One region of the Aminipila sp. genome, then DNA from elsewhere that is predicted to be linked to it. Evidence: riboswitches for the same ligand, from Rfam matches in the RefSeq annotation. Region 1 holds a riboswitch; the other holds the start of a gene.

Evidence for each region. Region 1 has a riboswitch for cobalamin ahead of RTW14_RS10975 (ABC transporter ATP-binding protein). Riboswitches for the same ligand answer to the same signal wherever they lie in the genome.
Region 2: it holds a riboswitch for cobalamin, as region 1 does, so the genes downstream of both, RTW14_RS11520 (energy-coupling factor ABC transporter permease) here and RTW14_RS10975 (ABC transporter ATP-binding protein) in region 1, are expected to answer to the same signal.

The regions. Positions count from the first base shown of each region.
Region 1 is NZ_DAMBYD010000007.1:81,502-97,775, reverse strand. Features, by position in the region: gene RTW14_RS11040 (metallophosphoesterase) at 1-395, opposite strand, end outside; gene RTW14_RS11035 (NAD(P)/FAD-dependent oxidoreductase) at 539-1,813, shown strand; gene RTW14_RS11030 (NAD(P)/FAD-dependent oxidoreductase) at 1,814-3,370, shown strand; gene RTW14_RS11025 (glycoside hydrolase family 26 protein) at 3,391-4,944, shown strand; gene RTW14_RS11020 (hypothetical protein) at 4,986-5,489, shown strand; gene RTW14_RS11015 (CpXC domain-containing protein) at 5,494-6,147, shown strand; gene RTW14_RS11010 (OPT family oligopeptide transporter) at 6,438-8,300, shown strand; gene RTW14_RS11005 (PqqD family protein) at 8,314-8,661, shown strand; gene RTW14_RS11000 (hypothetical protein) at 8,669-9,013, shown strand; gene RTW14_RS10995 (aminoacyl-histidine dipeptidase) at 9,078-10,526, shown strand; gene RTW14_RS10990 (TIGR04100 family radical SAM protein) at 10,558-11,163, shown strand; gene gpmI (2,3-bisphosphoglycerate-independent phosphoglycerate mutase) at 11,227-12,765, opposite strand; gene RTW14_RS10980 (putative polysaccharide biosynthesis protein) at 12,960-14,558, shown strand; cobalamin riboswitch at 14,627-14,770, shown strand; gene RTW14_RS10975 (ABC transporter ATP-binding protein) at 14,819-15,532, shown strand; gene RTW14_RS10970 (hypothetical protein) at 15,510-16,274, shown strand, end outside.
Region 2 is NZ_DAMBYD010000007.1:197,135-213,408, forward strand. Features, by position in the region: gene hemA (glutamyl-tRNA reductase) at 1-743, opposite strand, end outside; gene cobI (precorrin-2 C(20)-methyltransferase) at 796-1,488, opposite strand; gene RTW14_RS11495 (sirohydrochlorin cobaltochelatase) at 1,551-2,348, opposite strand; gene RTW14_RS11500 (energy-coupling factor ABC transporter ATP-binding protein) at 2,359-3,210, opposite strand; gene cbiQ (cobalt ECF transporter T component CbiQ) at 3,219-4,001, opposite strand; gene RTW14_RS11510 (DMT family transporter) at 3,988-4,902, opposite strand; gene RTW14_RS11515 (energy-coupling factor ABC transporter substrate-binding protein) at 4,922-5,227, opposite strand; gene RTW14_RS11520 (energy-coupling factor ABC transporter permease) at 5,239-6,003, opposite strand; cobalamin riboswitch at 6,147-6,331, opposite strand; gene hemL (glutamate-1-semialdehyde 2,1-aminomutase) at 6,426-7,718, opposite strand; gene hemB (porphobilinogen synthase) at 7,764-8,741, opposite strand; gene RTW14_RS11535 (bifunctional 5,10-methylenetetrahydrofolate dehydrogenase/5,10-methenyltetrahydrofolate cyclohydrolase) at 8,832-9,680, opposite strand; gene RTW14_RS11540 (cyclodeaminase/cyclohydrolase family protein) at 9,689-10,324, opposite strand; gene RTW14_RS11545 (formate--tetrahydrofolate ligase) at 10,340-12,016, opposite strand; gene RTW14_RS11550 (methylenetetrahydrofolate reductase) at 12,067-12,924, opposite strand; gene RTW14_RS11555 (ribonuclease HII) at 13,121-13,786, opposite strand; gene ylqF (ribosome biogenesis GTPase YlqF) at 13,786-14,628, opposite strand; gene rplS (50S ribosomal protein L19) at 14,741-15,085, opposite strand; gene RTW14_RS11570 (amino acid ABC transporter ATP-binding protein) at 15,244-16,020, opposite strand; gene RTW14_RS11575 (amino acid ABC transporter permease) at 16,020-16,274, opposite strand, start outside.

The DNA of each region.
Region 1 (16,274 bases):
CCATAATCGTGATTTCCGTATACGGCGAATTTACCTAAGGGAGCTTCAATTTTTGAAAGGCAGTTGGTTATTTTATTTACATCTCCCGTATATGTATTAAAGTTGTCAATAAGGTCACCTGCAAAAAAAACTAAGTCCGGAGATTGCTCATTTATGCTGGATATGACTTTTTCAAAATCGTCAGTTGTATACCAGTCACTAAAGTGAGTATCAGAGAAAACGGCAATTTTCAAATTGCCCTTTCCAGCTTCCAGTTGCAATTCTGGAGCTTTCAAAGAAAGCTCTACAGTTTTTAGATTGTAAGGCTCAATATATCTCGCATAGCCGAAAGCTATGGTAATTACTATTAGTAAAAGTATAAACAGCTCAAAAACTGTTTTTATAAATTTAAGCATTTTATAAACTCCTGTAATAATTAACCTGCTCTTATTTTACATAGAAAGCCTAATAATAATAACATGAAAAGTAATGGATGGCAAAAGATTTTTATTTGTGGTAAAATAAAAACGTTATGATATAAAATATGAGGTATAAAATTATGAATAGTAATCAGAAAAGTAGTAAATCATTATACGATATATTCTTTGATGTATGCATCATTGGTGGTGGAGCCTCTGGATTAGCCGCAGCGATTAGTGTTATGGAAAAGAATCCCACACTAAAGGTTTGTATTGTAGAAAAAAAAGAGGAACTTGGAAAAAAACTTCTTGCTACAGGAAATGGAAGATGCAATATTACGAATTCATCTTGTACAGATTATGAAGTCGTAAAAGATTTTTTAAATAATAGTGGAATTGTTTTAAAGGAAGAGGAACATGGCCGTATGTATCCACAAAGCGGACAGGCTGCATCGGTTTTGGAATTATTAAAATGGAGAGTCAAAAAGCTTAACGTTACTACATTTACCAATTGTCAGGTACTAAGTGTTATTAAAATTGAAGAAGAAGGCTTTAAAGTAAATATTGATTGTGCAAATGAAAAAGTCATTATACCTTGCAAAAAAATAATTTTAGCCTGTGGAGGTAAATCAGGACCTCAGTTTGGAACAACTGGCGACGGGTATGGAATAGCTAAAACATTTGGGCATACTCTTTCGAGAATATATCCTGTTCTCGTGCCACTGGAATGTGAAGGTGTAGAAAAATCTTTAAAGGGTATAAGAGTAAAGGGTAAAGCAACTTTACTGAAAAACGAACAGCCCATTGTAGAAGAAACTGGTGAAATCCAATTTACGGCAGATGGCTTGTCAGGCATTTGCATTTTTAACCTAAGCAGATATATTAAATTGGAACTGGACGATTATACTACTTTGGACGAGGCTTTTAAACAATATAGTATAGAGCTTGATTTCTTACCTGAAATGGAAGATGAGGAAGTGATAGAATTTTTAAAGGATAGAAGATATTTAATGTCAGAAATGCCTACAGAAATTTATTTGGCATCCATTATAAACATGAAACTTGGTGAGCAGATTATTGGGGAGGCATTGGAAGATAAAATCAGTACTATCGGGAATATTACTTATAAAGGCATAGAAGAAATCGCAATGCTTTTAAAAAGCAGCAGATATGTTGTTACAGGAGCAAAAGGCTGGAAAGAAGCCCAGTGCACTGGTGGTGGAATTATTTTAGATGAAGTGAATTTAGAGACAATGGAATCGAAAATCTCTGAAGGTATTTATTTTGCTGGCGAACTTCTTGATTATGATGCACCATGTGGTGGATTTAACTTGCATAACGCATGGCTTACAGGAATAAAGGCTGGAAGAGGCGTAGCAGAGGCACTTACACAAAAAATGGTGATTGGAGAATAAATGTATAGAATTAGTCAGATTAAACTAGATTTAGATGAGAATAAATCAAATATTCCAGAAAAGATATTAAAAAAAATTGGGATGGAAGATATTTCTATAACGGAGTATAAAATTGTTAAAGAATCCATAGATGCAAGAGATAAAGGCGACATTAAGATGGTTTATACTGTTGATTTTTCAGTCAATGCTGATATTTCGAAGGCAGCTTCAAGATTAAAAATTACAGAAGCTCCTGATAATAAATATAAATTTGTAGCTTTTGGTGCAAAAAATATGAAAAATAAACCAGTTATAGTAGGTTTTGGACCTTGCGGCATGTTCGCAGCTTTGATATTGTCAGAGATGGGATTCAAACCTTTAATCCTTGAAAGAGGAAACTGTGTAGAACAAAGAGTAATTGATGTTCAAAAATTTTGGAATGAGGGAATTTTAGATGAAGAATCCAATGTCCAATTTGGCGAGGGAGGTGCTGGTACTTTTTCTGACGGTAAACTTACGACACAGATAAAAGATTATAGAATTCATAAGGTACTTGAAGAATTGGCAGAAGCAGGAGGAAATGATGAGATACTATATAAGCAGAAGCCGCATATAGGAACAGACATACTTCGTCAAGTAGTTATAAATATAAGAAAGAAGATTATAAAAAATGGGGGAGAAATCCGTTTTGCTTCAAAATTAACTGATATCAAAATTACCGATGGAGCCGTGAATGCTGTACAGGTAAATGGCAGGGAATGGATAGAAACAGAAAATTTAATTTTGGCTATTGGTCATAGTGCAAGAGATACCTTTAGAATGCTAAATCAGAGAGGTATTCATATGATTCAAAAGCCATTTTCTATGGGAGTAAGAATAGAACATCCGCAAAAGATGATTGATAAAGCACAGTATGGACGTGAAGATACAGGTCTTGGCGCAGCGGATTACAAATTATCCCATAGATGCGAAAATGGCAGAGGTGTATATACCTTCTGCATGTGTCCTGGCGGAGAAGTTGTTATCGCTTCTTCTCAATCCGGAGGGGTAGTTACAAATGGTATGAGTTATCATGAAAGAAATAGTCAATATGCCAATAGTGCACTTTTGGTAGATGTTAGGACTTCAGATTTTGAGTCGGATCATCCATTGGCAGGTGTCGAGTTTCAAGAAAAATATGAAAGAAAGGCTTTTGTTGAGGGTGGAAGTAATTATAGTGCGCCTAAGTCTTCTTGGAAAGAATTTGTTGATAAAAAAGCAAATGGTAACAAAGTAAGAAATTGTCTGCCTGATTTTGCAGTAGAAGCAATGCTGGAGGCTTTACCATTTCTAGGAAGAAAGATAAGGGGATTTAATTCACCAGATGCAATGTTAACTGCGGTTGAAACCAGGAGCTCTTCGCCAGTGAGAATACTTCGAGATGAGTTCTTTGAAAGCAACAGTAAGGGCATATATCCTGTTGGAGAAGGTGCAGGATATGCAGGAGGTATAACTTCGGCAGCAGTAGACGGAATAAAAATTGCGGAAAAAATTGCAATGGAATACAGCCCTATTGAAAGAAAACAGATAGATATATAGTCGAGAGGAGAAAGATTGATTTGAAAAGGTTTTTAGCAATACTAGTATTATTAACAATGAGTTTTGGAACTACTGTTGCAGCGTTTGCTGAAACAACTGCAGTTGCATCTTCACAATATAACATAACGGATGCAGGAACATATGATATGTTTACAAATTATGTAGATGGGTATAGTTTAAATGTTGATAAAGGCATGAATGTAGACATGAGATATTCCAGTGTTGGAACGATATTGGAGAATACAAATAAAAGAATAGAAATCTATAAGCAGTATATTGGCAACACAAGTAAGGCTGGTTATATTAACTATTCAAATAAGTTCTTGAATAATACAAATGATCATGTCACGGAATATAATGACGTACAAACTATTAATGGACATTCTGTAAATATCGTGGTATGGCATAGAAATAAACTGTCAAGAGTAAACAATGATAAGAATTATTATATCTGTATGGATATACAGAAGGACAATTATTGTTACACCATTTTTGTGAAAGCAACGGACCCCATAGCTAATTTAGGAGGATACACTTATTTAATCAATAGTTTTACCACTTTCACACCAACAAAACCAGCATACATGAGAGTTGCACAGAAAATTGATATAAATGAAAAGAACTGGAATGATGAAACCAAAGCATTTTATCAGAATTATTTTAGTGATGAGGCTGATTTAACCTGGGGCATTTTTGAACCAGATACTGCTGGCTTTGATTATACACAACTGGATACCTATGAAAATTACTATGATTATGAATTCCCAATTCTTTTAAACTACAGTGAATTTGATAATACTTATAAGCATCCAAATCTTAAACAAAGGTTAGATACTGCTTATGACCATAATAAAGTTTTAGAGCTTACACTTCAGACAACCGGAAAACCGGATGGAAATATGGTATATGATGTTTTAGATGGTCAGTATGACGAATTCTTAAGAGATTATGCCCAGGTTGTGACAGAATTTGGCCATCCTGTGATGTTTAGGCTGGGTAATGAAATGAATGGAGACTGGTGCCCATATTCCAGCTACAACACATCTAAAGACACAACTATGTACAAAGAATTTTATAAGTATGTCTATAGCTTTTTTGAAAAGGCAGGAGCTCAAAATGTAATCTGGATATGGAATCCAAATTGCGTTTCTTTCCCTAATTTCAATTGGAACGACGAAATGATGTATTATCCGGGAGACAAATATGTTGATGTAGTAGGTATGACTGCTTATAATACAGGAACATACTATGCATCCACGGGAGAAAAATGGCATGAATTTGATGACTTATACGAAGGCCTTTATTATGACTATTGTGCAAAATTTGAGCAGCCACTTATGATTACGGAGTTCTCTTCAGCAAGTATGGGCGGTGACAAAAATCAATGGGTAATTAACATGTTTAATACAATAAAGAACTATGACCGTATAAAAGCTGCTGTCTGGTGGGATGGATGCGACTGGGATGCAAATGGTAATGTAGCGAGATCTTATTTTATGGATGAAAGCCCTACATTATTAAACACTTTTAAAAAGTATTTAAAAGGTTCCTGGGATAGAGATGTTTATGCATAGAATGAAAATAATAAAATTATAAATTTGGAGAAAAAATAAATATGCAAAGCAAAAAGAAACATAAAAATATAAAATTAACATTTTTTAAGGGGATTAGACTTTTGTTTATTCCCCTTTCGCTCATTATGTTTTATTACACTACAAAAGCCTGGGGGGATTCGATTGGATTTATTTTGGCTATGGGCTTTGGAGTTAGTTTTTTTCTTATTATAAATAGTACAATTGTAGACATTATAGTCGGTGAACTAAAAAGCGGGGTAGAGGAATTAATCCGAAAAGTTACCACTAGCCCAGTCCATATTGAATTTGGTAAGACTTGGGGAAGGATGAGCTTTCTTATATTCTTGCAAGAGGACAATGAGACTGTTACTAAAGTGATTTATCGTAAAGTGGTAGAGCGATTAAAGGCTTCAGAGCACTTTAGCAAAATTGAAATTGTTAGTATGGCAAATGTACCTAATTTAGAAAAAGAAACCATTGAAAAGTTTAAAAATATGATGTTAAAAAGTGCTCTTGAGATTGCAAAGAGAAAAAGAAAGGAATAATAAAATGTCAAAATGTACAACGAATGAAGTTTCATGCCCTGAATGTGAAAATAAGCAAAACTTTGTGACATGGCAAAATATCATTGCTGATTTAGATCCAGAACTAAAGGAGAAAGTGTTAAATGGAGAATTATTCGTTTTTACATGCGAAAAGTGTGGCAAAAAGTTTCCTATAACTTATCCCTGTTTATACCATGATATGGAAAAACACTTAATGTTGTACCTTACTGCTGATGCAGATTCCATAAAAGAGATGAATAAAGTTCTTTTTGACTCTCCGGAAACCTTTGAGATACAAGCAAGACAGGGGTATGTTTATAGAGCGGTAAGCAATGTAAATGAACTGGCAGAAAAAATAATGATACATGATATGAAGCTAGACGACAGAGTAATAGAAATTATAAAAATGTTGATTCTATTCAAATCAGGAAATGAGGGAATGGATGTAGACAGCATTGCAGGCATGTTCTACTATCCGTCAAAGGAACATAAACATGAAATACTAATAATGTTTGCAGATGGAAAGCAGTCTCTTATTCCCATAGATGATGATTTGATTAAAGAAACAAAGGGGAATCTTAAAGAGAAAATCGAAAAAAATACACAAGAAGGTTATCAATTTATTAATATTGAATGGGTAAGCAAGATACTATCATAATTTTTATAATAAATAACAACCTAATTTGTGATTCGACATAAACAGACATGCTAATATTTGGCAATGTATGTTATAATATAATAGCTTAAATAAAAACTGAAAGGAGGGCTGTAAAGTAAAAGAATACATATTTTACATAAACTAAACCAAATAAAATTCATAGAATAAATTTAATAATATTTATATCAGAAAGCTGTAAAGTATAAAATCTTTACTTTACAATAAACTGAATGAAAGAAAATAATTCAAATGTCACAAGTTTTAAACCGTTTATAGCAGCAGACAAAATTATGCCAGAATTCACAGTAACCTCAATTTTGTTAGGTGTGGTATTGGCCATTTTGTTTGGTGGTGCTAACGCCTACCTGGGATTGCGAGTGGGTATGACAGTATCGGCTTCTATTCCAGCAGCAGTTATTTCTATGGGTATTATTCGCATTATTCTAAAAAAAGAATCCATCTTAGAAAATAATATGGTTCAGACTATTGGATCGGCTGGTGAATCGGTAGCTGCCGGAGCAATTTTTACAATGCCTGCACTATTTATGTGGGCAGCAGAGGGTGTTGGAGAAATGCCTTCACTAGTTACTATCACCTTGATTGCACTTTGTGGTGGTTTGTTAGGTGTATTCTTCATGATACCTTTACGTACAGCACTTATCGTTAAAGAGCATGGAATAGTTCCTTATCCAGAAGGAACTGCTTGTGCTGAAGTTTTAATGGCAGGGGAACAGGGAGGTTCTAAGGCAACCAGTGTATTTGCAGGTCTTGGAATTGCCGCATTTTATAAGCTTATTGCAGATGGTTTCAAATTATTCCCAAGTGAAGTTGACTATAGTATTTCATCTTATAAGGGATCTGGTATTGGGGCAGACGTACTCCCAGCACTTGCAGGTGTAGGGTATATATGCGGCCCTAGAATTTCTTCTTATATGCTTGCAGGTGGTGTGACAGCATGGTTTGTTGTGATGCCATTAATTGCATCTTTTGGTGGTGATATGGTACTATTCCCAGCAACAAAACCTATTAGTGAGCTAGGAACCTGGGGCATTTGGTCCAGCTATGTCAGGTACGTAGGTGCTGGTGCAGTTGCAACGGGAGGGATCATTAGTTTAATTAAATCATTACCTCTGATTGTCACAACATTTAGAGATGCCATGAAAGGATATGGTCAGGGCAGTGCTTCCGTAGAAAGAACCGCTCAGGATTTATCTTTAAAGGTTGTCTTACTTGGAATTATTGCAATTGTTTTAGTTATGTGGCTAGTTCCAGCTATTCCACTTACATTGTTTGGAGCAATACTCATTATTGTATTTGGATTCTTCTTTGCTACAGTATCTTCCAGAATGGTAGGACTGGTTGGAAGTTCCAATAACCCGGTATCCGGTATGACTATTGCAACTCTGCTTATTACTACTATTATTTTAAAGGCCACAGGGAATACAGGTATGGCAGGTATGGTAGCTGCAATTACCATTGGATCTATCATTTGTATTGTGGCAGCTATAGCTGGGGATACATCACAGGATTTAAAAACAGGCTACATAGTTGGTGCTACTCCTAAAAAACAGCAGATCGGTGAAGTTATTGGTGTTTTTGCATCTGCTATAGCCATTGGTGCCATTCTTTACTTATTAAACAGCGCTTGGGGATACGGTACAACAGAACTTCCTGCTCCACAAGCGACTTTAATGAAGATGGTAATAGAAGGTGTAATGGGTGGAAATTTACCATGGAATCTAGTATTTGTAGGGGTAGGTATTGCTATCGTAATTGAAATATTACAGATGCCAGTACTTCCATTTGCAATTGGTTTATATTTACCAATTCATTTATCAACACCAATCATGGCAGGCGGACTTATCAGATTATATATTGATAAGAAAAAATATAATAATAATCAGACTAAAAATAATGTTATTGAAAGCGGTATTCTTTATACTTCCGGGTTGATTGCGGGTGAAGGCCTGGTGGGTATTTTATTAGCAGTATTTGCAGTTATACCAGTTGCCGGAGGATCTTTCGGAGATTATATTAATCTTGCCTCAAGAGGCATTTCGCTTGGTAACATTGGTGGATTGGTATTCTTCGCAGCTCTTCTGTTGACCATTATGAAGTTTACTGTATGGAATAATAAAAATATAGTAGAATAGTTTGGGAAAAACAATGAAAAAGAATAATAAACAAAACTATTTGGATAATATTCCTATGAAAAATCAAGCTCACTCATGGGAAGAAGAAGACGAAATAGTGACAATTCACATGGAAAATAAGGGTATTTATAATAAAATTGCTCAAAAATTCTTTGGTTCACCTAAAGTAAGTCATGTAGCGTTAGATGAACTTGGTAGTTTTGTATGGAAACAAATTGATGGTCAGCGTTCTATATACCAGATTGGTCAGTTAGTAAATGAAGAGTTTGGTACAAATGCAGAACCACTATATGAAAGATTGAGTAAATATTTTTATAACCTGAATAGTACGAAATTTATAACTTTTAAAGTAAAGGGATAAGTGTGGTATGGATAATTTTAAATTGACAGTAATAGGAATCATATTATTTGCAATAGCCACGTCCATTATTTATGTATGGGGATTAAAAAAATCTATAAAACAGGCAGATACTTTAAAAGCGATGATGTATACCAAAGCAGCAAATAGGGTAATGGCTTATTTAAAAAAGAATGATTCTGTATCTAAAAAAGAAATCATGAGCTTGGTTCGTGATATTAAGGCATCAGAGTTTTATTCTAAAAAAACGGTTGTAGTTCAGAATGAAATGGAATTTACAAATTCCCTTATAAATTTTATGTCAGATAAAAATTTAATTAAAAAAGATAAAGGTATATATCGAAAGTCAAAATAATTGATTTAGAAATCTATGGATTTTATCCATAGATTTCTATTACATATGGAAGGAAGGTAAAAAAATGGGAGTGTTAAATGATTTAAAACCTCAGATCGTATTTAAGTATTTTGAAGAATTATGTAGTATTCCTCATGGATCAGGACATATGGAACTTATAGGTGACTATTGTGTTGCTTTTGCTAAAGAACATAATTTGGAACATTATAGAGACAATCTAAGCAATGTTATTATTGTAAAAGAAGCTTCAAAAGGATATGAAAACTCACCAGCTGTAATTATTCAGGGACATTTAGATATGGTTTGTGAGAAAACTGCAGAGCGTGATATCGATTTCTTGAAAGATAGCCTTGAACTTGGTATTGATGGCGATCAGATTTATGCCAATGGTACGACTCTTGGCGGGGATAACGGTATCGCTGTAGCTATGGCTCTTGCCATACTGGCTTCAGATGATATAGAACATCCCAGACTAGAAGCAGTATTTACTGTTGATGAGGAAACTGGGCTATATGGAGCAGAAGCTATTGATGTTTCCATGTTAACGGCTAAGAAATTAATAAATTTGGATTCAGAAGAAGAAGGCATTATTACAGTAAGTTGTGCAGGTGGTGTTACTGCTGAATGTATTCTTCCAATTGAACGTGAAAAGGTGGAAGGTACACAGGTTAAGATTCTTATAACAGGATTAATTGGTGGACATTCTGGTATGGAAATAGATAAAGAACGTGGAAATTCCAACATGCTTATGGGCAGATTGCTGTACAGCTTAAATAAAGAACTTACGTTAAACATTGTGAATATTGCAGGCGGACAGGCGGACAATGCTATCCCAAGGGAGACTGTATTGAATATTGTTGTAGCAGATAAAGATTTATCAAAGTTAGAAACTTTGATTAAAGAATATCAGTCTATTATAAGCAACGAGTATAAAACTAGTGATCCTAAAGTTGTAGTTAAAGTTGAGAATCTTGGGAAAGCAAAGGCAGAGGCCTTAAATAAAGAATCCGTAAAAAAGACTATTTTAATGCTATTAAATATTCCAAATGGAATTCAGTCTATGAGTGCAGATATAAAAGGACTGGTAGAAACTTCCTTAAATATGGGAGTGCTTAAAGTCTTGGAAGATGGTGTTCATGCTATTTTCTCAGTTAGAAGTTCAGTGGAAACGGCTAAGGCTGCTGTATGCGATAAATTAACGGCTTTAATGGAATTCCTTAGTGGTAAGGTTCAATTTGCAGGAGCATACCCAGGATGGGAATTTATGAAGGACTCAGAACTTAGGGAAACGGTAATTCGTGTATATGAAAAGCAGTATGGTAAAAAGCCTGCCATTGAAGCTATTCATGCAGGTCTTGAGTGCGGCTTTTTCTCTGAAAAGATAAATGGTTTAGATTGCGTTTCATTTGGACCAAATATGACGGGCGTTCATACAGTAGAAGAAAGGCTAAGTATTTCTTCAGTAGAGAGAACTTGGAAGCTATTGCTAGAAATATTGAAAGAGAGTAAGTAGCAAGAGATAATAAAACGGGAGATAACAAAAAATGAAAAACGGTGCTATAGTTTATTCTTATGGAAATAGCTTATATATTAACCTTACAAACAGATGTCCAAATAAATGTGATTTTTGTATTAGAAATGTCACAGATAATTTAGGAAATGCTGATAATCTATGGCTTCAGAAGGAGCCTACAGTAGATGAAGTGATTTCTAGACTAAAAGAAGAAATCTGTGAGAAGAAAACTAACGTTGATGAGATTATATTTTGTGGATATGGTGAACCTACAGAAAGGCTGGAGGAGATTATTGACATATCTAAAGAACTAAGGAAGTTCACTGAAAAGCCTATCCGTATTAACACCAATGGAATGTCAGATTTAATTCATGAAAAGGAAACGGCACCTTTGCTTGAAGGCGTAGTGGATGCAGTATCGGTAAGTTTAAATGCTCCAAATGCGGAGAAGTATCTAAATTTATGTCATCCTGAATTTGGGATAAAGTCATTTGACGCAATATTAAAATGGACAAAAGATATAAAAAAATATGTTCCTGATGTAAGAATGTCTGTGGTAGATGTTATTCCAGAAGAGGATATTCAGAAATGCAGACAAATAGCAGAAGAACTTAATGTGAAATTTAGAATAAGATAAAAAATAATTAAAAAAAGTGCTTACAAATTGCTGTAAGCACTTTTAAGTTTTCAACAGTTATAATTAATCAATTAAACTTTGACCAGTCATTTCATCTGGTATTGCGATTCCCATTAAATCAAGCATAGTAGGTGCAATATCTGCTAAAATCCCACCATCTTTTAATTTTACGGGCTCCTTTGAAATGTGGACTAAAGGAACATCATTTAACGAATGAGCAGTGACTACTTCGCCCTTCTCATTTAGCATGCAATCTGCATTTCCATGATCAGCAGTCAATAAAATTTGCCCCTCTTTGGCAAGGATTGCATCTACAATTTGGGATACGCATCTGTCAAGGGCTTCAATGGCTTTCACTGCTGCCTCAAATACTCCAGTGTGACCAACCATATCTGCATTAGCAAAATTTAAAATGATAACATCATATTTATCTTTGCCAATTTGCTCTAGAACCTTCTCTGTTATCAGATAAGCACTCATTTCAGGCTGCAAGTCATAAGTTGCAACAGATGGGGATGGAATTAAGATTCTGTCCTCATCTTTATTTGGTGCTTCAATACCACCATTAAAAAAGAACGTAACGTGGGCATATTTTTCTGTTTCAGCAATTCTCAGCTGAGTTAAATTTTGTTGCGCTAGATATTGGCCTAAAGTGTTCTTTAATGACTGCGGTGAAAATGCAACTAATACATTAGGCATTTCAGCATCATATTGAGTCATACATACATAACACAAGTTTCTTATAACTTTTTTTCTTTCAAATCCATCAAAATCTTCACTGACAAAGGCCCTAGTTATTTCTCTGGCTCTGTCAGGCCTGAAATTAAACATGATAATTGAGTCATTATCGTTGACAATTGCAGGATTAGAGTGTTCGCCGTGAATGATAGCAGGTATAACAAATTCGTCATTTTGATTATTATTATAAGCTTGTTCAATAGCTTTTATTGCAGTTGTGGAATGCACACCTTCACCTGAGGTCATAGCATCATAAAATTTAATGACTCTTTCCCAACGCTTGTCTCTATCCATGCCATAATATCTTCCAGCAACCACAACAATTTCTCCAAGACCAATTTCTTTCATATGGGCTTCAAGCTGTTCAATATAATCAATTGCACACCTAGGGGGTACATCTCTTCCATCTAAAAGTGCATGTATAAAAACTTTTTTTACACCATTGTTTTTTGCCATGTCTAATAAGGCAAAAAGATGGTTTATATGACTGTGGACTCCGCCATCTGAGACCAAGCCAAGAAAGTGGAGCGCAGAATCATTTTCTATTACATGATCCATAGCTTGTTTTAGAGATTTATTTTCAAAAAAACTTCCTTCTTCAATTTCTTTTGTAATTTTAGTAAGCTCCTGATAAACAATTCTTCCAGCGCCTATATTAAGGTGACCTACTTCTGAATTACCCATTTGACCAGCAGGAAGGCCCACATTAAGTCCGCAGGCTTTTAAAGTAGTGTGCGGATAAGTGTCAAATATCTTATCTAAATTAGGCTTTGAAGCAGCAGCAATAGCATTACCGTAAGTTTCTTTACTTATTCCAAAACCGTCTAAAATCATTAACATAGTTGGTTTAGCAAATTTTTTCATTTAGTACCTCTTTATAATTTTAATATTTAATAAGCAATAGGAACCACTGATTCAGTGGGATTTAATAATAGTATAACAAACTTCTTAAATAAAACATATACACTATAGAGTTTTTTTTGGTATAATATATAATTGAGTTGTTTGCAAAAGCAAATTATTAATGTTAAAGGGAATATTAGAGGAGATTTATATAGATGAGTAAGAAATCGTTTTTAAAAGGAGCAGCAATCTTAGGTATAGCAGGATTATTAGTGCAGGTTATGGGGGCAGTTTTCAGGATACCTCTAGCCAACATTATAGGGGATGGCGGCATGGGTTACTATCAGACTGCATATCCTATATATGTATTTTTATTGGTATTTTCAACCAATGGTGCACCTGCAGCTATATCCAAGATGACTTCAGAACGTATAGCTATAGGCAGAAGTGATGAGGCGCACAGGGTTTTTAAATTATCATTTATACTGATGTTTGTTTTAGGAATTGTAGCCTCCTCCATTTTTTTCTTTGGAGCGGAACCCATTGTAAAAGCTCTTGGAAATCCAGGCGCTTATTATTCAATGCTTGCCATAGCACCGGCATTGCTATTTGTTCCAATTATGGCAGTTTTCAGAGGGTATTTTCAGGGAATGCAGGAGATGGGGCCTACAGCCACTTCACAGCTTATAGAACAGGCAGTAAGAGTTACTATTGGGTTAGTCCTTGCAGTTATGCTGGTCCCAAAGGGACTTGAATATGCAGCTGCTGGCGCTACGGTTGGTACAAGCATTGGGCCTATTGCAGGGGTTTTAGTTTTGATAGTGATTTACTTATATAGGAAAAAAAGACTACCTCTTAAAAATGAGACGAAAGATATTGATAAAGAAAGTGCGGGCAGTATACTGAAGACTTTAGCGGCTATTGCCATTCCCATAACCATAGGTGTATCAATTCTTCCAATTATGAATATAGCCGATGTGGTAATTGTTATGAGAAGACTACAGTCAATAGGCTTTACTGGTGAAGAAGCAAATGCCTTATATGGGCAGCTGACTGGTATGGCAGGGCCTGTTATAAATATTCCAATGGCATTGGCACTTTCTATGGCCTTGTCTATGGTACCTGCCATTGCAGCAGCAGCAAGTACGAAAGATACAGCTTTCTTAAATATGAATGTTCGTCTAGGGCTTAGAACAGCTATGATTATTGGTGTTCCATGCAGCTTTGGGCTGATGGCATTATCAGAACCTATTATGACACTTTTATTTCCTCGTCAGATTGAAAGTGCAGTAAGTTCTTCAGGTTGCTTATTCTTCTTGGCTATCGGAATTGTTTTTTTATGCATAGCCCAGACCATGGCAGGAACACTGCAGGGGCTTGGCAGACCTGGAATTGCAGTTTGGGGCTTGGCAGCGGGAGTTGTGGTTAAATGTGTGTCTACTTTTGTTTTAACAGGTATACCTGAATTGAATGTGGAAGGTGCAGCCATCGGAAGTACTCTTGGATATATAACCATTGGACTTATTAATTTTGCTGCAGTTAAGAAACTGACCGGTATTACCTTTGATTTAAAGCTTTCCATTTGGAAACCACTTATATCAGGTATCGTAATGTTTGTATTAGTTTTTGGAACCTATAGGTGTTTTGCGGGATTTATAGGGAACAGTCTTTCAACAGTGGTGGCTATTGGTATAGGTGCAGCTGTATATGGAATTATGCTTCTTAAGATTAAAGCCATAGAAGAAAATGAAATCGTTATGCTGCCAAAGGGAGGAACATTAGTTAAACTGTTTAAAAAGTGTAAGTTGTTGTAGGGGCCTGGCATATTGACAAACTGAAAATTTGTTGTTAGTATAAATTCAATAGTGAAAAAGTGAATATTGGGTAATAATGTATTTTATGTTCCGTTAGTAGTACAACTACTAATGGCTAAGATGGAACACCGGTTAAAGTCCGGGACGGTATCGCCGCTGTAAGCGAGGAACAAATCGCAAGTCAGAAAACAAACATAACTGTGACTTTTAGTAGTCACAGTTTTTTAATGGGAAGAATTACTAGGAGAAAGAATATTAAGATGAAAATTGAGTTTCAGAAGGTAACGAAATCTTTTAACAAAGGAAAAAATATAGCACTAAAGGATTTTAATATGGAGCTGACGTTGGATAAAGGCATACATGCATTAGTAGGACCTAATGGAGCAGGGAAAACCACCATATTAAAAATATTATGCGGATTATTATATCCTACGAATGGTTGTGTTTTGATTGATGGAAAATCACTGGATGACAAATGGGCAAAAGATAACGTGACTATGATTTTGTCTGGAGACAGATGCTTATACTTTAAGAATACAGTTTTTGAAAATATGATGTATTATAGTATTTTACAGGGAAATAGTCCAGGTGAATCGAAAGCTTTAATTTATGAGTATGCAGAGGACTTTGGAATCCTTGATTACTTAAATAGACTAGTTGAAGGTCTTTCTTCAGGAGAAAAGAAAAAAGTCTGCATTTTAGCTGGATTATGCGCACAATCAAAGATATTATTGATTGATGAACCAACGTGGGGGCTGGATATTGATTCGGTTTTAGTATTACAGGAGTTGTTAAAAAAGCTGAAGGAAACAAAAGACGTATCAATAATCATCTCCTCTCATGATGTGAATTTTCTGTCTGGAGTTGCAGATGATTACCTATTTGTGAAAGCTGGTCAAAATAGGGGAAGAGTAACAGAACATTTAGAAGTAAAGGAGCTAATAGAAAATTATGAGAAAATTTGTATCTACTAACTTAACTCCTTGGGTATATGAACTAAAGTATGACTTGTTCCGACAATTTAGAAGTAAGATAGCATTGCTAATAAACATTCTTGCAAATATTGGGGTGTATGGATTAATTGTACTTGTTAATGACAGCAATGCAATATCCGAATGGTATGATGTCAGTGCTGCCAACGAAGGTATGTTAGTGTTAATTGGATATACATATTGGCAATTTAGTTATTTCATTATACAAGTAAATGTTTTCAACATTAGCGGTGAGTATTATAGCGGGATACTTGAGTCAAAATTATTAACAAAAAGTAATTTTATATTTTTAATGTTTGCAAGGATTATATCCAATCTTGCAATCTGTCTTATTGCTCAGTTATGTGTCGTTGTTTTTGCTAGTTTATTCAATATTATAAACATAACGCACATAGTTAAATATTTATTTAGCGTACTAATCTATGCCCCGGCTTTATTAGGTATATTTGGTTGGGCAGTAATTTTTGGCGGCATTACTTTAAAAATTAAAGTAATGGGACAGTTTATGTATGTACTTTCGGGAATCATGCTTATATTTTCAAGCGTATATAATATAAATTCCAATTATATACAATACTTATTTCCCTTTGCGTTAGGAATAGATATTTCGAGAGAAATATATTTGAATTTATCCGTTAGTATATATGAATGGCTTCAGTATATTAGTTTAAATGTGTTTTATTTATTTGCGGGTATTGTAGGTTTTAATAGACTTTTAAAAAGC
Region 2 (16,274 bases), 120 kb from region 1:
ACCTGATTTCCTCTGATTTGAGAAATTCTATCATCGTAAGGAACCATTTTGCATCCCTCAGGCACAATGGATTCCTGTTCATCATTACCATGCCTTTTTCTTCGTAATGTCATCGAAACGCAAGCTCCACAGGAAACCAACATATTTACTACAAGCTTTCCCATCTGCCCATTTCCTATTACAAGGCACTGAACCCCTTTTAAGTCACCTACTGCTGCTTTTAGTATATCTATTGTATCAGTAGCTGATGAACGGTTTACCGTGCACATACGGACTTCAGTCTTTACCCTTTTCCCTGCTGACAGTGCCGTTTGAAAGACCTTTTCCAATGCAATATCTACACATCCGCTTTCCCTGGATATTTGCAGCGCTTCTCTCACTTGTGAGATTATTTGATCTTCTCCAAAGATTTTAGAATCAAACCCACAAACCACTTTAAGAAGATGATCAATAGCCTGACTGTCATCGCGTTCTACAAAGTACTCTTCATATAGGCTGGTATCTATTTTTTTTATCTGACAAAGTATGTCATAAGGACTTACCATATTTAATTTTTTGTTATCACATTGACTAACCCAAAGCTCTGTCCGATTACAAGTTGAAAGCAGGATGCATCCCTTCACCTTAAATCGTTCCTTAATTTCCTTAACTGCTTCTCTTACTCCAGCTTTTGTAAAGGAAAAGGCCTCTCTGTATTCAAGAGAAGCTTTACTGTGATCAATGCCTACCATTCTAATACGCATTATGATTCGCCTTTCGAAACTTATATCTGCATTAACATAACTAATGTTACCGTTAATTATGTTCTTTAACAATAATCACTGAAAAATAACTTGCGTTTTCATCAATTTCATCTATATTCTGGAAGATTCTTTCACCCTCCATGCCACATCGTTCCACCATTTTAACCGTTGGAGGATTATCCATAGTATTAATATATTGCTTAAGCTTTCCTATAGATTTACCGCTCTTCATCAGCACTTTGGTTCCTTTCAGATGCAACGCTTCCTCTGCACCCTCATAAGAAGCTGGTATAATATGTAACGCTTCCTCTGCCTCGGTCAGACTGTCATTTAACCTTGCTGAAACAGCACAAAACGAAGGTATCCCAGGTACAATCTCTGCTTCATATCCAGCATCACGAACACGGTTATGAACATAGGCATAAGTTGAATAAATAGTAGGATCACCTAAGGTTAAAAAAGCAACATTTTTACCTTCATCAATCCATGTTTTTACCAGTTCTGCCGCTGCATCATGACAGGCTTTAAGCTTCTCTTGGTCACGGGTCATGGGCATATCCAGCTCAACTATATTCTTTTCATCTATATTGTGAACGGCACCCTTAGCTATTGTATATGCAACATTAACATTTTGACCTGACTTTGGAATAGCTATTATGTCACATTCTTCTATTATTCTTACTGCCTTTAATGTCATAAGCTCTGGGTCTCCAGGTCCTACTCCTAATCCATATAATTTAGCCATTTATTTCCTCCGCATTTTATTGTGTAATTCTATATTTTTCTATATTTTTCAACATTAATCGTCTATTTGCAATCTACTGTGTGATTCAAGTAAATCTGCTGAATTCCTAAAAACTCTCCAATTCCTCTTAATATGCAGGAAACTTCAAACCCAGCATTTTCAAACATCACCTTCCATGAATCTTCATCATCACCAGCCATATCATTTACGGCATGATCTCCTGCTACTATCATGAATGGCATGAGGACTACTTTTTTAGGAGCATATTTTTTTACCTTTCCAATAACAAGGTCCACATCTGGATATCCTTCAACAGTTCCTACAAATACATTGTCATACCCTAGTTCTTTAAATCTATAGTCAAGAGCAGCATAAGCTGCATCTGCAAAATGACCTGTCCCATGACCCATTAGAATCAAAGCTGTTTCATTTTTAACTGCTTCATTCTTGGTCACATCCAATTGGGGCACTTCTGACATGATAGCTTTACACACTTCTTCATAATCTTCGGAAGTGCTTAAGAGTGCCTTTCCTATGGAAATAGTGTCAAAACTTGTCACAAATGGTCCGATTTGCTCGATCATCTTGTCATATTCCTCACCATTAATAATATGAGTAGGCTGCACAAGTATATCCTTAAAGCCATCTTTCACTAATCTTCCCATAGCTTCACTAACATTGTCAATATGAATATTATCACGCTTTTTAAGTACTTTCATAATCATACCACTAGTAAACGCTCTTCTCAGCTCTCTGTCTGGATAGGCTTTACTTATAAATCTTTCTATTTCACCAATAGTCTTATCTCTAGTTTCCTTATGGCTAGTGCCAAAACTTACTATTAATAGTGCTTTCTTCATACAATATAATCTAACCTTTCTTTGCAATTAGTGTTTCCAGTTCTTCTGCCGTCCTTGGAATAGGCAGATTGTTTTCCAGTACGCCTGATTTTTGCAGATTTTCAAATATACGCAGAACCGTTGGTTTTTCTAGATTTGTAATTTCCAGCAAATCATCTTTTCTGAATATTTCCTCTGGAGTCCCTTGGCTTATAATTCTTCCTTCATTAAATAATACAACTCTTTCAGCCCAGATTAAAGCTCTCTCTACATCGTGAGTAGACAATATGACAGTTATTCCCCTGCTGCTCAAGTCATCAATTATGCTATCGATCATTCTTGCATGCTTCGGATCAAGTGCTGAAGCAGGTTCGTCCAAAATCACTACATCAGGCTCCATCACAAGAATATCTGCTATAGCAACTCTCTTTTTCTGCCCTCCACTTAAAAAATGAGTGGGCTTATCTTTAAATTCTGTAATATTCAATTCATCTATAATTTTATCAACCTTTGACCGTGCTTCTTCTTGTGAAAATCCTAAGTTAAGCACACCAAAAGATATTTCCTGAACAACATTGGCAGAAAATAATTGATTGTCAGGGTCTTGGAATACTATGCCGACTTGCTTTCTAACTTGTAAAAGACCCTTTCTTGAATAATCAATTGATTTTCCATTTATATATACTTTACCACTTTTAGGCTTCAGTACTCCATTTAAATGTAAAAAAAAGGTTGATTTTCCTGAACCATTTGGTCCCATTACTGCAAGTTTTTCACCTTTTTTCACCTCTAAATCGATTCCATTTAATGCTTTTGTACCATCTGCATATATATATTGCAGATTTTCAGTTCTAATCACTATGTCCTTCTTCAATTCTTCCATATATTCCTCTATATTCCACCGTTAACTTTGCACCATATAGCTAAACTTACTAGTGTTACTAAGGAAATGATAACCTGCGTCTTTTCCTTTATGGTTGCGGCCTGGTTTTCATACAAAACCTTTATCTCACCATCATAACACCTGGACTCCATCGCATCAAAAAGAGTATTTGCTTTCTGCATAGCACGAATCAAAATCACAGACAGCATATTTCCCATACCATTTATAGCACTTTTAGCACTAATATTGCCCAGTCTGCAATTTTGTGCAGTCATAATGGATGAGGCCATATCAAACAACACAAATATATATCTATAGGTTAACATCATTATTTCTATAATTAAACTTGGGCAATGAAGTTTTTTTAATACATATAGTAAATCCATCATCGGAGTCGTTAATATAAGGAAATACAAGCAGGATACCGATGCAAGTGATACGGTTATCAATCTCACCGCATATAGCAGAGAAAACCAGCTTACTGCAATATATTTGCTTCCTATAGCTATATTCATTAGATCCATTGGAACATCTGTTAGGTTTACCGCTATTGCCACAGTCCCTAATGCCAGAAAGGCAAAAGGTGCTACCATAAGCTTTATATAATGAGAAGGAGATGTGCGGCTAAAAAAAATAGTCACACATCCCATCATAACTAAAATAACAAATGATATGACAAAAGAGCGGGCAGCAACGCATATTAGCAATGTCCCAACTGCAAAAGCACTCTTTAGAAAAGGGCTTTTATTCCTTATGGCTGACGAATAGGCCAGCTTATCAATCAAAATCATTCTTACCTCCAGCTTCAACCTCTTTTGCGTCGGTAGAAGCAAAATATGTACCTGCTATCATTATTGTTAATGCAATAATAAATAGTTTTGTGGGTATTTCTCTAAATATTATAAGTGAAAGGATAACACCTATAAAAGGAGCAACCGCATAATACATACTTGTCTTAGCAGCACCAAGCTCCCTCTGTGCATATACATAGAAATAAATGCTCAATCCATATGCTACAAAACCCAATAGTAACGTTTCCAATACATAAATTAGATCTACATTTGTTTCTTTAAGTATTAATGCGATTATAAGGGCTCCAGTACCTGACCCTATGCCTTTTATAATAACAACCTGTAATGGATTTTTAAAAGATAATTTTCTTGTACAATTATTTTCAAATCCCCAACAGACGCAGGCAAATATAACATACATTGATCCCCAAGAGAATGAAAAGCTGTCCTTTTCTTCTGCTACTAAAAGCATGCTAGCCACTGTCATAAGGGAAATAGACAGCCACAATCTCTTGGAAATTATTTCTTTGAAAATAAACATCGCAATTATGGACGTTGCGACAATTTCAAAATTATTTAAAAGCGATACATTTGCTGCTGTAGTTCGAGACAATCCCACCATTAAAAATATGGGGGCAGATATATCTAAAACTACCATAGCTATTATATATGGCAAATCATTTTTGTTTAAATTTTTTTCTATGTTTTCTTTGCTAATCACTCTTTGAATAAGCCATACTATACTCAATCCTATTCCGGCTCCCAGATATAAAAGTGAAGCCATCATAGTTGGCTGCACATGATCCAGAAGCAATTTAGAAATAGGAGAACTAATTGCGTACGTAGATGCTGCAAGGATTGCAAAAAATATAGATTTACTATTATCTCCATATTTAAACATATCTATTTTTCTAGCCAATTTATTTTTTATCTGATTTCTGATATTTTTTTCTTGCCACTAAGTATCCTAATCCAAAGAAAAATATCCCTGAACCAGTTGCTGCCTGCAGACAGAAAAGCAAGGATTCAGTTTCACCTCCAGGTGGTTCCAATATTGGTGATGCCCAAGCTACATATCCAGGATCTATTGTTGAAATAGCGTCTTCAGCAGCCCCATCAGCCCCACCAAATTCAGAATCATGTATGGTTGCAAGTGGTATAATTGCTATAAGTGCACATGCGATTAAGCATAAAATTATAATCTTAGTGTTTTTTGTTAAATGCATTTTGTTACCTCCTAACATACTGCCTTAAGAGTCCCATAGTATCCCAACGACTCCAACTCAGGCTGTGCAAAGCTTTCAAGCCCCTTCATTACAACTACGGCTATAAGTCCCTCTATAACTGAAAGAGGAATCTGAGTAATTGCAAATATGCCTAGAAACTCAACTAAGGAAGCTGTGAATCCTCCCACCTGTGATGGATGAGCTAACGCCAACTGTACGGCAGTCACACAATATGTAAATAAATCTCCAAGACAAGCTGCTAAAAATACGCCAAACGATTTAGGTGCTTTCATTTTATTGCAAATCGTATAAACTGCAAAGGAAACAAATGGTCCTGCTATAGCCATTGAAAAAGTATTTGCTCCAAGTGTAGTAAGCCCGCCATGAGCAAGTAAAATAGCCTGGAAAAGTAATACGATTAGTCCGATTATACACATAGCCGATGGTCCAAATAAAATGGCGCCTAGTCCTGTTCCTGTAGGATGTGAACTGCTCCCTGTTACGGATGGAATCTTTAAAGCTGATAATACAAACGCATATGCTGCTACCATAACTAATATCAGCAGCAATTTTCTATCGTGTGCAATGGTTTTCTTTATGGATATAAAACCTGCCACCACAAATGGTACACATATTACACCCCATATAATACAATAATTTAATGGAAGATATCCCTCCATGATGTGCATTGCACTGGAAAGAGTAGGTACCGCTAATACTATAGCAACTACCATGCTCAAAACAAACAATGCTCGTTCTGTTCTTGTTTTTTTCATTATAATTATTCCTCCTAAATAAAAAATCGCCATTCTGAACATACAGAATAGCGTAATACGGGAGCCGACAATAAGCCCCACTTATTACACTTATTCATCGTCCGTAAAAAAAGTGTAACTTCTGTTATGATCGCATGACCAAACAGAATCCGATACTTTAGGCAGGTCTTCTGGCTTTGGTTTCAACGTTATACTTTCCCTTCCCATTTTCACAGTGGCTAATAAAGTATAACTCATCCATTACAGCGGCGTGACCGCGTGGGCATTTAACCCAACTTCCCTATTCTCCCGGCAGGAATTTCCGGGCACCTATAGTATTTCAATTGTCGAAATATATTGTAACACTAAAATAGGGGGTCATACAACCCCCTAAATGCATTCTATCAACTTATTGCATCAATTTCACAACAAATTGCACTTTTTTATATCCCAAAGAATTTTGCCGCATCCTCCAGTGTCTTTTTAATGTCTGATTCTGTGTGGGCATTTGATATAAACATTGCCTCAAACTGAGCAGGAGCAAAGTAATTCCCACTATTCATCATGTGTTGAAAATATTTTGCATACTGTTTTAAATCGGATTTTTTTGCAGATTCATAATCTGTAACAGGCCCGCTTGTAAAGAACAAAGTTCCAATAGAACCTATATAATTTATCGTACAATTCGCCTTTGCCGTTTCAATAATCTCTGCAAGGCCTCCGTATAACATTTCTCCCAAAGCATTTATATGTTCATAAACGCCAGGATTTTCATTCAAATAGGTAAGCTGTGCTATACCTGCAGCCATGGCTACTGGATTTCCACTCAGAGTACCTGCCTGATAAACTTTTCCTACTGGTGCTACACACTCCATGATTTCGCGCTTACCGCCATAAGCGCCTACAGGCATTCCTCCGCCAATTATTTTTCCGAAAGTAGCCATATCCGGAGTTACTCCAAAAAGTTGCTGTGCACCACCAGGTGCTAATCTAAAACCGGTTATAACTTCGTCAAAAATAAGTACCGTTTTGTTTGCATCACAAATATCACGAAGCTGTTTTAAAAAGCCATCTTTCGGAAGCACAACACCCATATTAGCTGCAACTGGCTCAATGATAACAGCTGCAACATCTCCCTTATATTCTTCAAAAAGTTTTTCTACACTATCCAAATCATTATACTTTGCAGTCAGCGTGTCTTTAGCACAATTAGCTGTAACACCTGCGCTGTCTGGTGAGCCACCCTCTGCAATCAGTGCTGAACCCGCTTTAACTAAAAGGCCGTCACTGTGCCCATGATAGCATCCTTCAAACTTTATAATCTTACTTCTTCCTGTATATCCTCTTGCTGTACGAAGAGCAGACATGGTAGCCTCCGTTCCTGAGTTTACCATTCTTACCATCTCAAAACACGGAACCATTTCACAGGCAAGCTTTGCCATGGTTATTTCTCTTTCAGTAGCCGCACCAAAGCTTAAGCCATTTATAATCGTTTCCTGTACTGTCTTTAGAACCCTAGGGTTGTTATTTCCAAGAATCATTGGCCCCCATGAGCCAATATAATCTGTATATTTATTTCCATCCACATCATAAATGAATTGTGCATCCGCTTTTTCTATAAATCTTGGAGTTGTACCCACTGCCTGAAATGCTCTTGCAGGACTGTTTACTCCTCCGGGTATATATTTTTTTGCCTCTTCAAATAAAGCTTCTGATGTATCTGTCTTGCTATTCATAATAAATATTTCCTCCATAAATTTTAAAGTGCACTAATGGATGGCTTATCCAATTCTTCCGCTTCGAATCATCTCTGCAATTTCCTTCGCAAAATAAGTAATAAGCATGTCAGCCCCTGCCCTGAAAATGCTGGTAGTAGTTTCTGCAATGGTAGCAGCTTCATCTACCATTCCAGCCATACCTGCTGCCTTTATCATGGCATATTCCCCACTTACACTGTAAGCTGCTACCGGAACATCTACATGATCTCTGACCTCTCTGATAATATCCAGATAAGACAATGCTGGTTTAACCATGACAATATCAGCACCCTCTTCAAGATCCAAAAATACTTCTTTCAGTGCTTCTCTTCTATTGTGGTAATCCATCTGATATGTCTTTCTGTTGCCTTTAAAGTTATCCGAACCCGCAGCTTCTCTAAATGGTCCATAAAAAGCAGATGCATATTTAGCAGCGTAAGACATAATTGGTGTGTCTTCATAACCAGCTTCATCTAATGCTTCTCGAATTGCTAGAACTCTGCCATCCATCATATCAGAAGGCGCAATCATGTTAGCCCCTGCTTTAACCTGCGATACTGCCGTTCTAGCCAAAAGCGGCAAGGTTTTGTCGTTGTCAACTGTATCGCCTTTAATTATACCACAATGTCCGTGAGAAGTGTATTCACACATACATACATCTCCTATGTAATACAAATCAGGAAAATCTTTTTTAGCTGCCCTTAAGGCTTCCTGAATAATACCATGCTCATCATAAGCTCCACTACCACATTCATCTTTATGTGCCGGTGCCCCAAAAAGCATAATACTCTTAACTCCTGCCCTTGATACAGCCTCTAGTTCTTCTCCCATTGTATCAATACTGTATCTTTTCTGTCCTGGCATAGTAGCAATTTCTGTTCTAATGTTCTTTCCTTCTTCTACAAAAATGGGGTAAATTAAGGAATCTCTAGATATCCTTGTTTCCCTTGTCATATTTCTAACTCTTTCATCTAACCTAAGCCTTCTTGGTCTTGTTAACATATCCATAAATGCACTCCTTTTCCTAGAAAAAACGACCTATCTCTACGATAAAGGCCGCTCTTTCCAATTTGCTGTTATATTTATCAAAATTTAGATTGTTTTCTTCGCCGCATCGATAACGTGCATCATAAGCAGGCTGGTTGTAACTCTGCCAACCCCTCCAGGCACCGGAGTTATTGCTTTCACAATATTTTGCGCTGCATCAAAATCCACATCACCACAAAGTTTTCCTTCATCAGTCATATTTATACCAACGTCAATAACTACTTGGCCTTCATTTAAATATTCAGGGCCTATTGTCTTTGCCTGTCCCGCTGATACGATTAATACATCTGCACTCTTACAAATGTCTTTCATATCCTCGGTTTTTGTGTGACAAATAATCGGTGTTCCATTCTTACCTAGTACCATCATAGCAGCTGGTCTTCCTACTACTAAACTTCTTCCTACTACTGCAACCTTTTTACCTGTTATATCAATACCATAATGGTCTAAAATTTCTATACAAGCTCTTGGTGTACATGGCGGATACCCTAAATCTGTTCCCGTATACACGCCAGCCATAGACTGGTCTGTGATACCGTCAACATCTTTAGATGCAAGTAACGCTTTTCTAATGGTATTATCATCAATATGATCTGGTAATGGTCTAAATAATATCACACCATGAACGGTTAAATCAAGATTAATTGCAGCTATTACATTTAATAGCTGTTCCTGAGTAATGTTTTCCTTAAAAAGGTATTTCTTTACATCTACGCCGATAGACTCAGCGCACTTTATAGCACCCTTCTCATAAGAAATATCTTCTACTTTTGCACCTACTCTGATGATTCCAAGTGTAGGTGTTACGCCCTTTTCTTTAAGAAGTGAAACTTCTGCTCTAAGTTTTTCATTTACAGCGTCAACAACCTCTTTGCCTTTTAAAATCTGTGCCATAAACTACTCTACTCCTTTACTAGTTTAGCGAGTACATCGCTATAAATTTCATCTGCCATTTTCTCATATTGGGTTAATAAGGTCTTTGCTTCAATATTAATTTTATCCGCATATTCCTTTTCTTTCATTGCCTTCGTATTTATAAAAACATTCAAACTGGCTCCTTGTAAAGCCGCCTTGCAGAAAACTACTCCTACGCCAGCGTCACTAACAGCTAAAGCACTGCCCTTTTCTGCGTATTCCCTATGAAGTTCTATTGCTTCACAGCATTTCTTCATTATTTCTAATGGCACAGAACAAGCTTCTTTTAAAGCGTGTTCCATAACCTTGTCTTTTTCTGCTATCTCATCTTCAGTATTTTTTGGCATCCCATAAGCCTTTGATAAAGGTTCAAAGACTTCCGCATCTCTACCTACAAGTTCAAGCAGTTCTCTCTGAAGATTTTCTGTTTTATCCTTAAGCAAATACATCTGCTCCTCTACATCTGCGTATTTTTTCTTTCCCACAGTCAGAGAAGCTACCATATTTCCCAGTGCAGCACCAATGGCGCCTACTAATGCAGACGCCCCACCACCACCGGGAATTGGTGCTTTGCTGGCAAGAACTGTTACAAAATCTTCACATGATCCTTTAACAAAATTCATACCATTTATTCCTTCCTAGAACAATCCGGATATCTTTCCAGTATTGTCTACATCAATCTTTTCTGCTGCTGGTACCTTAGGCAGTCCAGGCATTGTCATAATATCTCCGGTTAAAGCTACTATGAAACCTGCTCCAGCTGAAACTTTTAAGTTTCTAACAGTTAGTATAAATCCTTTTGGTGCTCCCAAAAGTTTAGCATCATCAGAGAAGCTATACTGTGTCTTCGCTACACAAATAGGAATGTTTCCAAATCCAAGTTCCTCTAACTGTGCCATCTGCTTCTTTGCATTCGCAGTAAATGCCACGCCATCTGCATGATAAATCTTAGTTGCAATCGCATTTAGTTTCTCTTCAATACTCATATCCAGTGAATAGCTATATGAAAAATCATTTGGCTGTTCACATAGTTTTACAACTTCTTCTGCAAGTGCCTTTCCACCTTCACCGCCCTTAGCCCAAACTTCACTAAGTGCAACATTTACACCCAATTCCCTGCACTTCTTCTCAACCAGGGCAAGTTCTGCTGCTGTATCAGTTGGGAAAGCATTGATAGCAACTACTGCTGGTAGTTTAAATACTTTAGTAATATTTTCAACATGCTGTAACAAATTAGGAAGTCCTTTTTCTAAAGCATCCAGATTTTCATTATTTAAATCTGCTTTAGCAACACCTCCGTGATGTTTTAAGGCACGAACTGTAGCTACGATAACTACTGCTGAAGGTTGAATATTAGCCGTTCTGCACTTAATGTCAATGAATTTTTCTGCACCAAGATCCGCACCGAAACCAGCTTCAGTAACAACATAATCCGCTAACTTAAGTCCCATTCTTGTAGCCATAATGGAATTGCATCCATGGGCAATGTTCGCAAATGGTCCCCCATGTATAAACGCAGGGTTGTGTTCAAGTGTCTGAACAAGGTTAGGCTTTAATGCATCTTTCAGCAATGCGGCAATTGCACCTTGTGCTTTTAATTCTCCTGCTGTAACAGGCTTATCATCATAAGTATATCCAACAATAATTTTCTTAACTCTTTCCTTTAGATCTTCAATATCCTTAGACATACATAGAATAGCCATAATTTCACTTGCTACAGTAATGTCAAAGCCGTCTTCCCTAGGTGAACCATTTGGTTTACCACCTAGACCATCTATTACAAATCTTAGTTGACGATCATTCATGTCAACGCATCGCTTCCAAGTGATTTTTCTAGGATCAATATTAAGGGCATTTCCCTGCTGAATATGATTATCAAGTAATGCTGCTAAAAGGTTATTTGCAGCCCCAATGGCATGCATATCCCCTGTAAAGTGAAGGTTTATGTCTTCCATAGGAACAACCTGTGCATATCCGCCGCCAGCAGCTCCTCCCTTTACTCCAAATACAGGTCCTAATGAAGGTTCTCTTAAAGCTACAATAACATTCTTATTAATTTTTTTAAGACCATCGGCCAAACCAACTGTTGTAGTAGTTTTTCCTTCTCCTGCAGGAGTTGGAGAGATCGCTGTTACTAAAATTAGTTTTCCATCAGGTGCATCTGCTTTATCACTTAAAATGTTGTAGTCAACTTTTGCTTTATGGTTTCCGTAAAGTTCCAGATACTTTTCATCCACCCCAGCAATTTTAGCAATTTCACCTATATGAAGTGCTTTTGTTTCTTGTGCAATCTGAATGTCGCTCTTAAATTCCATACTACGTCCTAACCTTTCTAATAATCCATCCCATCACTGTAATTAATTACTTATTTATGAATATCCGATGCATTTAGAATATCCACGATGTCTTTATATTTATTTAAAGAATAAATGTGTAAACCATTTATCCCTGCATCCATATATTTAGAAATTTGTTTTGCAGTATACTCTTTCCCTGCTTTTTTGAAGTCTTCAGGGTTGTCCCCATACTTTCCAATAATCTCAGCTAATTCTCTCGGAATAGAACAACCATTTGAAACCGTCATTCGAATAATGCTGTCCTTAGAAAGTGCCGGCATTATACCCACTATAACAGGTAGTTCAATCTGCTTCTTTCGAATTTTATCAACAAACCTTTCATAAGCTTCCACATCATGACAAAGCTGTGTCATTAAAAATTCTGCACCACAGTCCTGCTTTAATTTCAAATAGTTTATATCTTCTTCTATGGAAACTGCTTCCATGTGTTTTTCAGGATAACAAGCAGCAGCAAGACATAAATCAGGGAAATTTTCCTTTATAAAAGAAATCAATTGATTTGCATTGCTAAAATCACCATTTGTTCCATCCAGGCCATGAGGGATATCTCCTCGCAGTGCCAAAACATTTTCTACACCCACGGAAACATATTCGTGGATGTAGTCCAATACATCCTGTTTAGTGTTTCCAATGCAAGTGAAGTGTGTCATTACATCATGACCACTCTTTTCTATAATTTCGCATAATTCTGTGCTTCTTCCCTTATTGGTCCCTCCTGCTCCATATGTACAACTAATAAAATCAGGTTTAAACTTATAAAGCTGCTCCAGCGTTTCCTTTAGAGGTTCTAAGGATTGCTCCATTTTAGGGGGGAACACTTCAAAAGAGAAAGATACCCGCTCCTTTAGTAGTTTGCTAATTTTCATGTCATTTCCTCCTCTTTTTTCCACTTTAGACTACCTTAATAGATTACCCTTTAGTAAAAAACTTGTCAACAATTTACAGAATATTTAAAGTGTTTTTTTTTAGTTCTCTCTATGCTAATTTCCCTAGGTAAATCAATGTCTACAGGTTTTTTTGGTCTATCATTCTATTTTATTATTCTATTAGTCTTTTACTGCCTTAAAGTAAAATTTTCTTTAAAAAGGTTTTTCTATGTATTTCACAAATTCCTGCCTTCTCTATGCCTTCATAATGTGCTTTGGTACCATAACCTTTATTTTTTTCAAAAGCATAATCTGTAAATTTTTCTGCATATTCTACCATCATTCGGTCTCTTGTTACCTTTGCTAAAATAGAAGCTGCTGCTATTGACACACTACTCGCATCTCCTTTTATAATTCCAGTTTGAGGTATATCCACGCTTTTTAGCGTCAGTGCATCAATTAATACATGCTCTATGCCGTTTTCACCCTGCTCTTTAAGTGTTTTGTCAACTTTTAAAACAGCTTCCGCCATGGCCAGCTTTGTGGCTTCTAATATATTAATATCATCAATTACTTGGTTATCTGCCATGCCTATAGCATAGGCAATGGCCTTTTCCTTAATTTTTTCAAATAGCTCTTCCCTTTTTTTCTCTGAAAGCTTTTTTGAATCATCAACTCCAAGTACATCAAAATCTGGAGGAAGAACAGCACAAGCAGTAACCACTGGTCCAGCTAATGGTCCTCTCCCAACCTCATCTACACCTGCTATAAAAGAAATCCCATTTTTACGTAAATCGTTTTCATACTTGTTCATTTCAGCAAGTCTTTCTTTTAGCAAAGCTTCTCTTTCTTCTTTGTTCATTATTCCTCACAATGCTCCAAGGTGATTTTTCCAATCCCACCTGCTCTGAATTCATCAAGAACCGTTCTGGCAGTCCTTTCATAATCAATTCTTTTACCTGACAGAATAAAGCCACGCTTAACAGCAATAGCTTCCATGGTATCTAACGGCATTTCGCCAAGCTCTATAAGCTTGTATCTTTCCATTAGTTCTTCAGGGTATTCATTCTGTAATACACCAATCAATTCAAGGGCTAAAGAAGCCAAATCCATAGTTTCATCTCTTATAGAACCACAAAACGCTAAATTCAGTCCAACTTCAGGATCTTCAAATTTAGGCCATAAGATTCCCGGTGTATCTAATAACTGCATTCCGTTAGCCAAAGTCAGCCATTGCTTACCTCTCGTAACTCCAGGCTTGTCTCCTGTCTTAGCGCTTTTTTTGCCTAAAAGTCTATTAATTAACGAGGATTTCCCTACATTCGGAACACCTACAATCATCATTCTCACATTTCTTTTTCTTAACAATTCCTCATTTCTGGCGTCTTGGTATTTTGAAAGCAGGCTCAACAAGCTAGATACTCCACTACCATTCATGCAGTTCATAGGCACAACAAAATGCCCTTCATCCTTAAAGAGTCGTGTCCAACGGTCATTTTGCCTGCTATCAGCTAAATCTACTTTATTTAAAATGATTACTCGCTGCTTGCCCCCTATTAAATCGTTTATAATAGGATTTCTACTGGAAACCGGTATTCTTGCATCAATAACCTCTATAACAAGGTCAACCATTTTAAGATTTGCCTGTATTAATTCCCTGGTTTTTTTCATATGCCCTGGATACCAGTTTATATTTTCAATCATGCTTTCACCTCTAAACATATAACATCTTTATTACATTATTTGTTTTTTTCTATTTTATTATATCATTATTCTAAAAAAATAAGGGAACCCGCAAAGGGTCCCCTCGATTTCACTATTCGTGCTTGCTCTTAATTCTAGCAGCCTTACCAGTTCTTTCTCTCATGTAGTTAAGCTTAGCTCTTCTTACATCACCTCTCTTAACAACCTCAACCTTATCGATTTTTGGTGAGTTAATAGGAAATGTCTTTTCTACACCTACGCCAGAAGCAATTCTTCTAACTGTAAAAGTTTGACTGATACCACCGTTCTGCTTCTTTAGTACAAAACCTTCGAATATCTGAACTCTTTCTCTGTTACCTTCTTTAATCTTGATGTGTACTTTTACTGTATCACCAACATTAAACTGTGGAATATCATCTCTTGAGTATTCCTGTGCAATTACCTGCATTACATTCATTGTTATTTCCTCCTTCCTTCCCAAGACGTTCATGGCAAAATCTAAAATAAATAATCTTAGATAAAATATTTGTATCTCAACATTTTACAATGTCCAGAGGACCGTCCGTAATAACCTTATCTACTATACCATACTGCTTGGCTTATTGCAAGTATATTTTAAGCTATAAGGAATCTGGAAAGGAATTCTTTTGTTCTTTCATTTTTCGGTTCCGTAAATAATATTCTAGGCGATTCATCTTCAACAATGATTCCTTTGTCCATAAATACTGTACGTGACGACACGTCTCTGGCAAAAGCCATTTCATGAGTAACAATAATCATGGTCAGCCCTTCGTTTGCAAGTTTTCTCATAACATCTAAAACCTCTCCAACCATTTCTGGATCAAGGGCGCTAGTAGGTTCATCAAACAGTAATATTTCAGGTTCCATAGCTAAAGCCCTTGCTATGGCCACTCTCTGTTTCTGTCCACCTGATAATTGATGTGGCTTTGCATTAATATATGGTAGCATTCCAACCTTGTCTAAATATTTTATGCTTAAATCCTTCGCTTCCTGACGGCTCTTTTTTAATACCCTTTTAGGTCCAAGCATGCAGTTCTCCAACACCGTCAGATTATTAAAAAGATTAAACTGCTGAAAAACCATTCCAACTTTTGCCCTATACTGCGCCACCTGTGAAGGTTTTCCGTTTATAGACTGTCCTTTATGATAAATGCACCCTCCAGATGGTCTTTCCAACATATTCATACATCTCAACAATGTAGATTTGCCTGAACCTGATGATCCAATTATGCAGACAACATCTCCTTTATATGTTTTAAAGTCAACATCCATAAGTACTTTATGCTCTCCAAAACTTTTTTCCAGATGTTCAACCTGCAGTAATGGAATCTCTTCAATAAATGCTCCTTCATTTATATTTAATGTTTTCATTATACAGAACCTCCTGACATCTTTACTTTTAAAGTTCCATTCCCAAAATTATCATCCATAAAATCAGCTCTATCTACTAATTTATAGTGATCCTGTCCTTGCATTTTCCTTTCCAGTAATCTAAGCAGCCTGGACAGGGTAAACGTCATGATTAAATACAATATACATGCAATAAAGAAAGGTTCGAAATACCTGTAATAAGTACCCGTAACCGATTTTGTTACAAAGAAAAGCTCTGTACATGAAATTACATT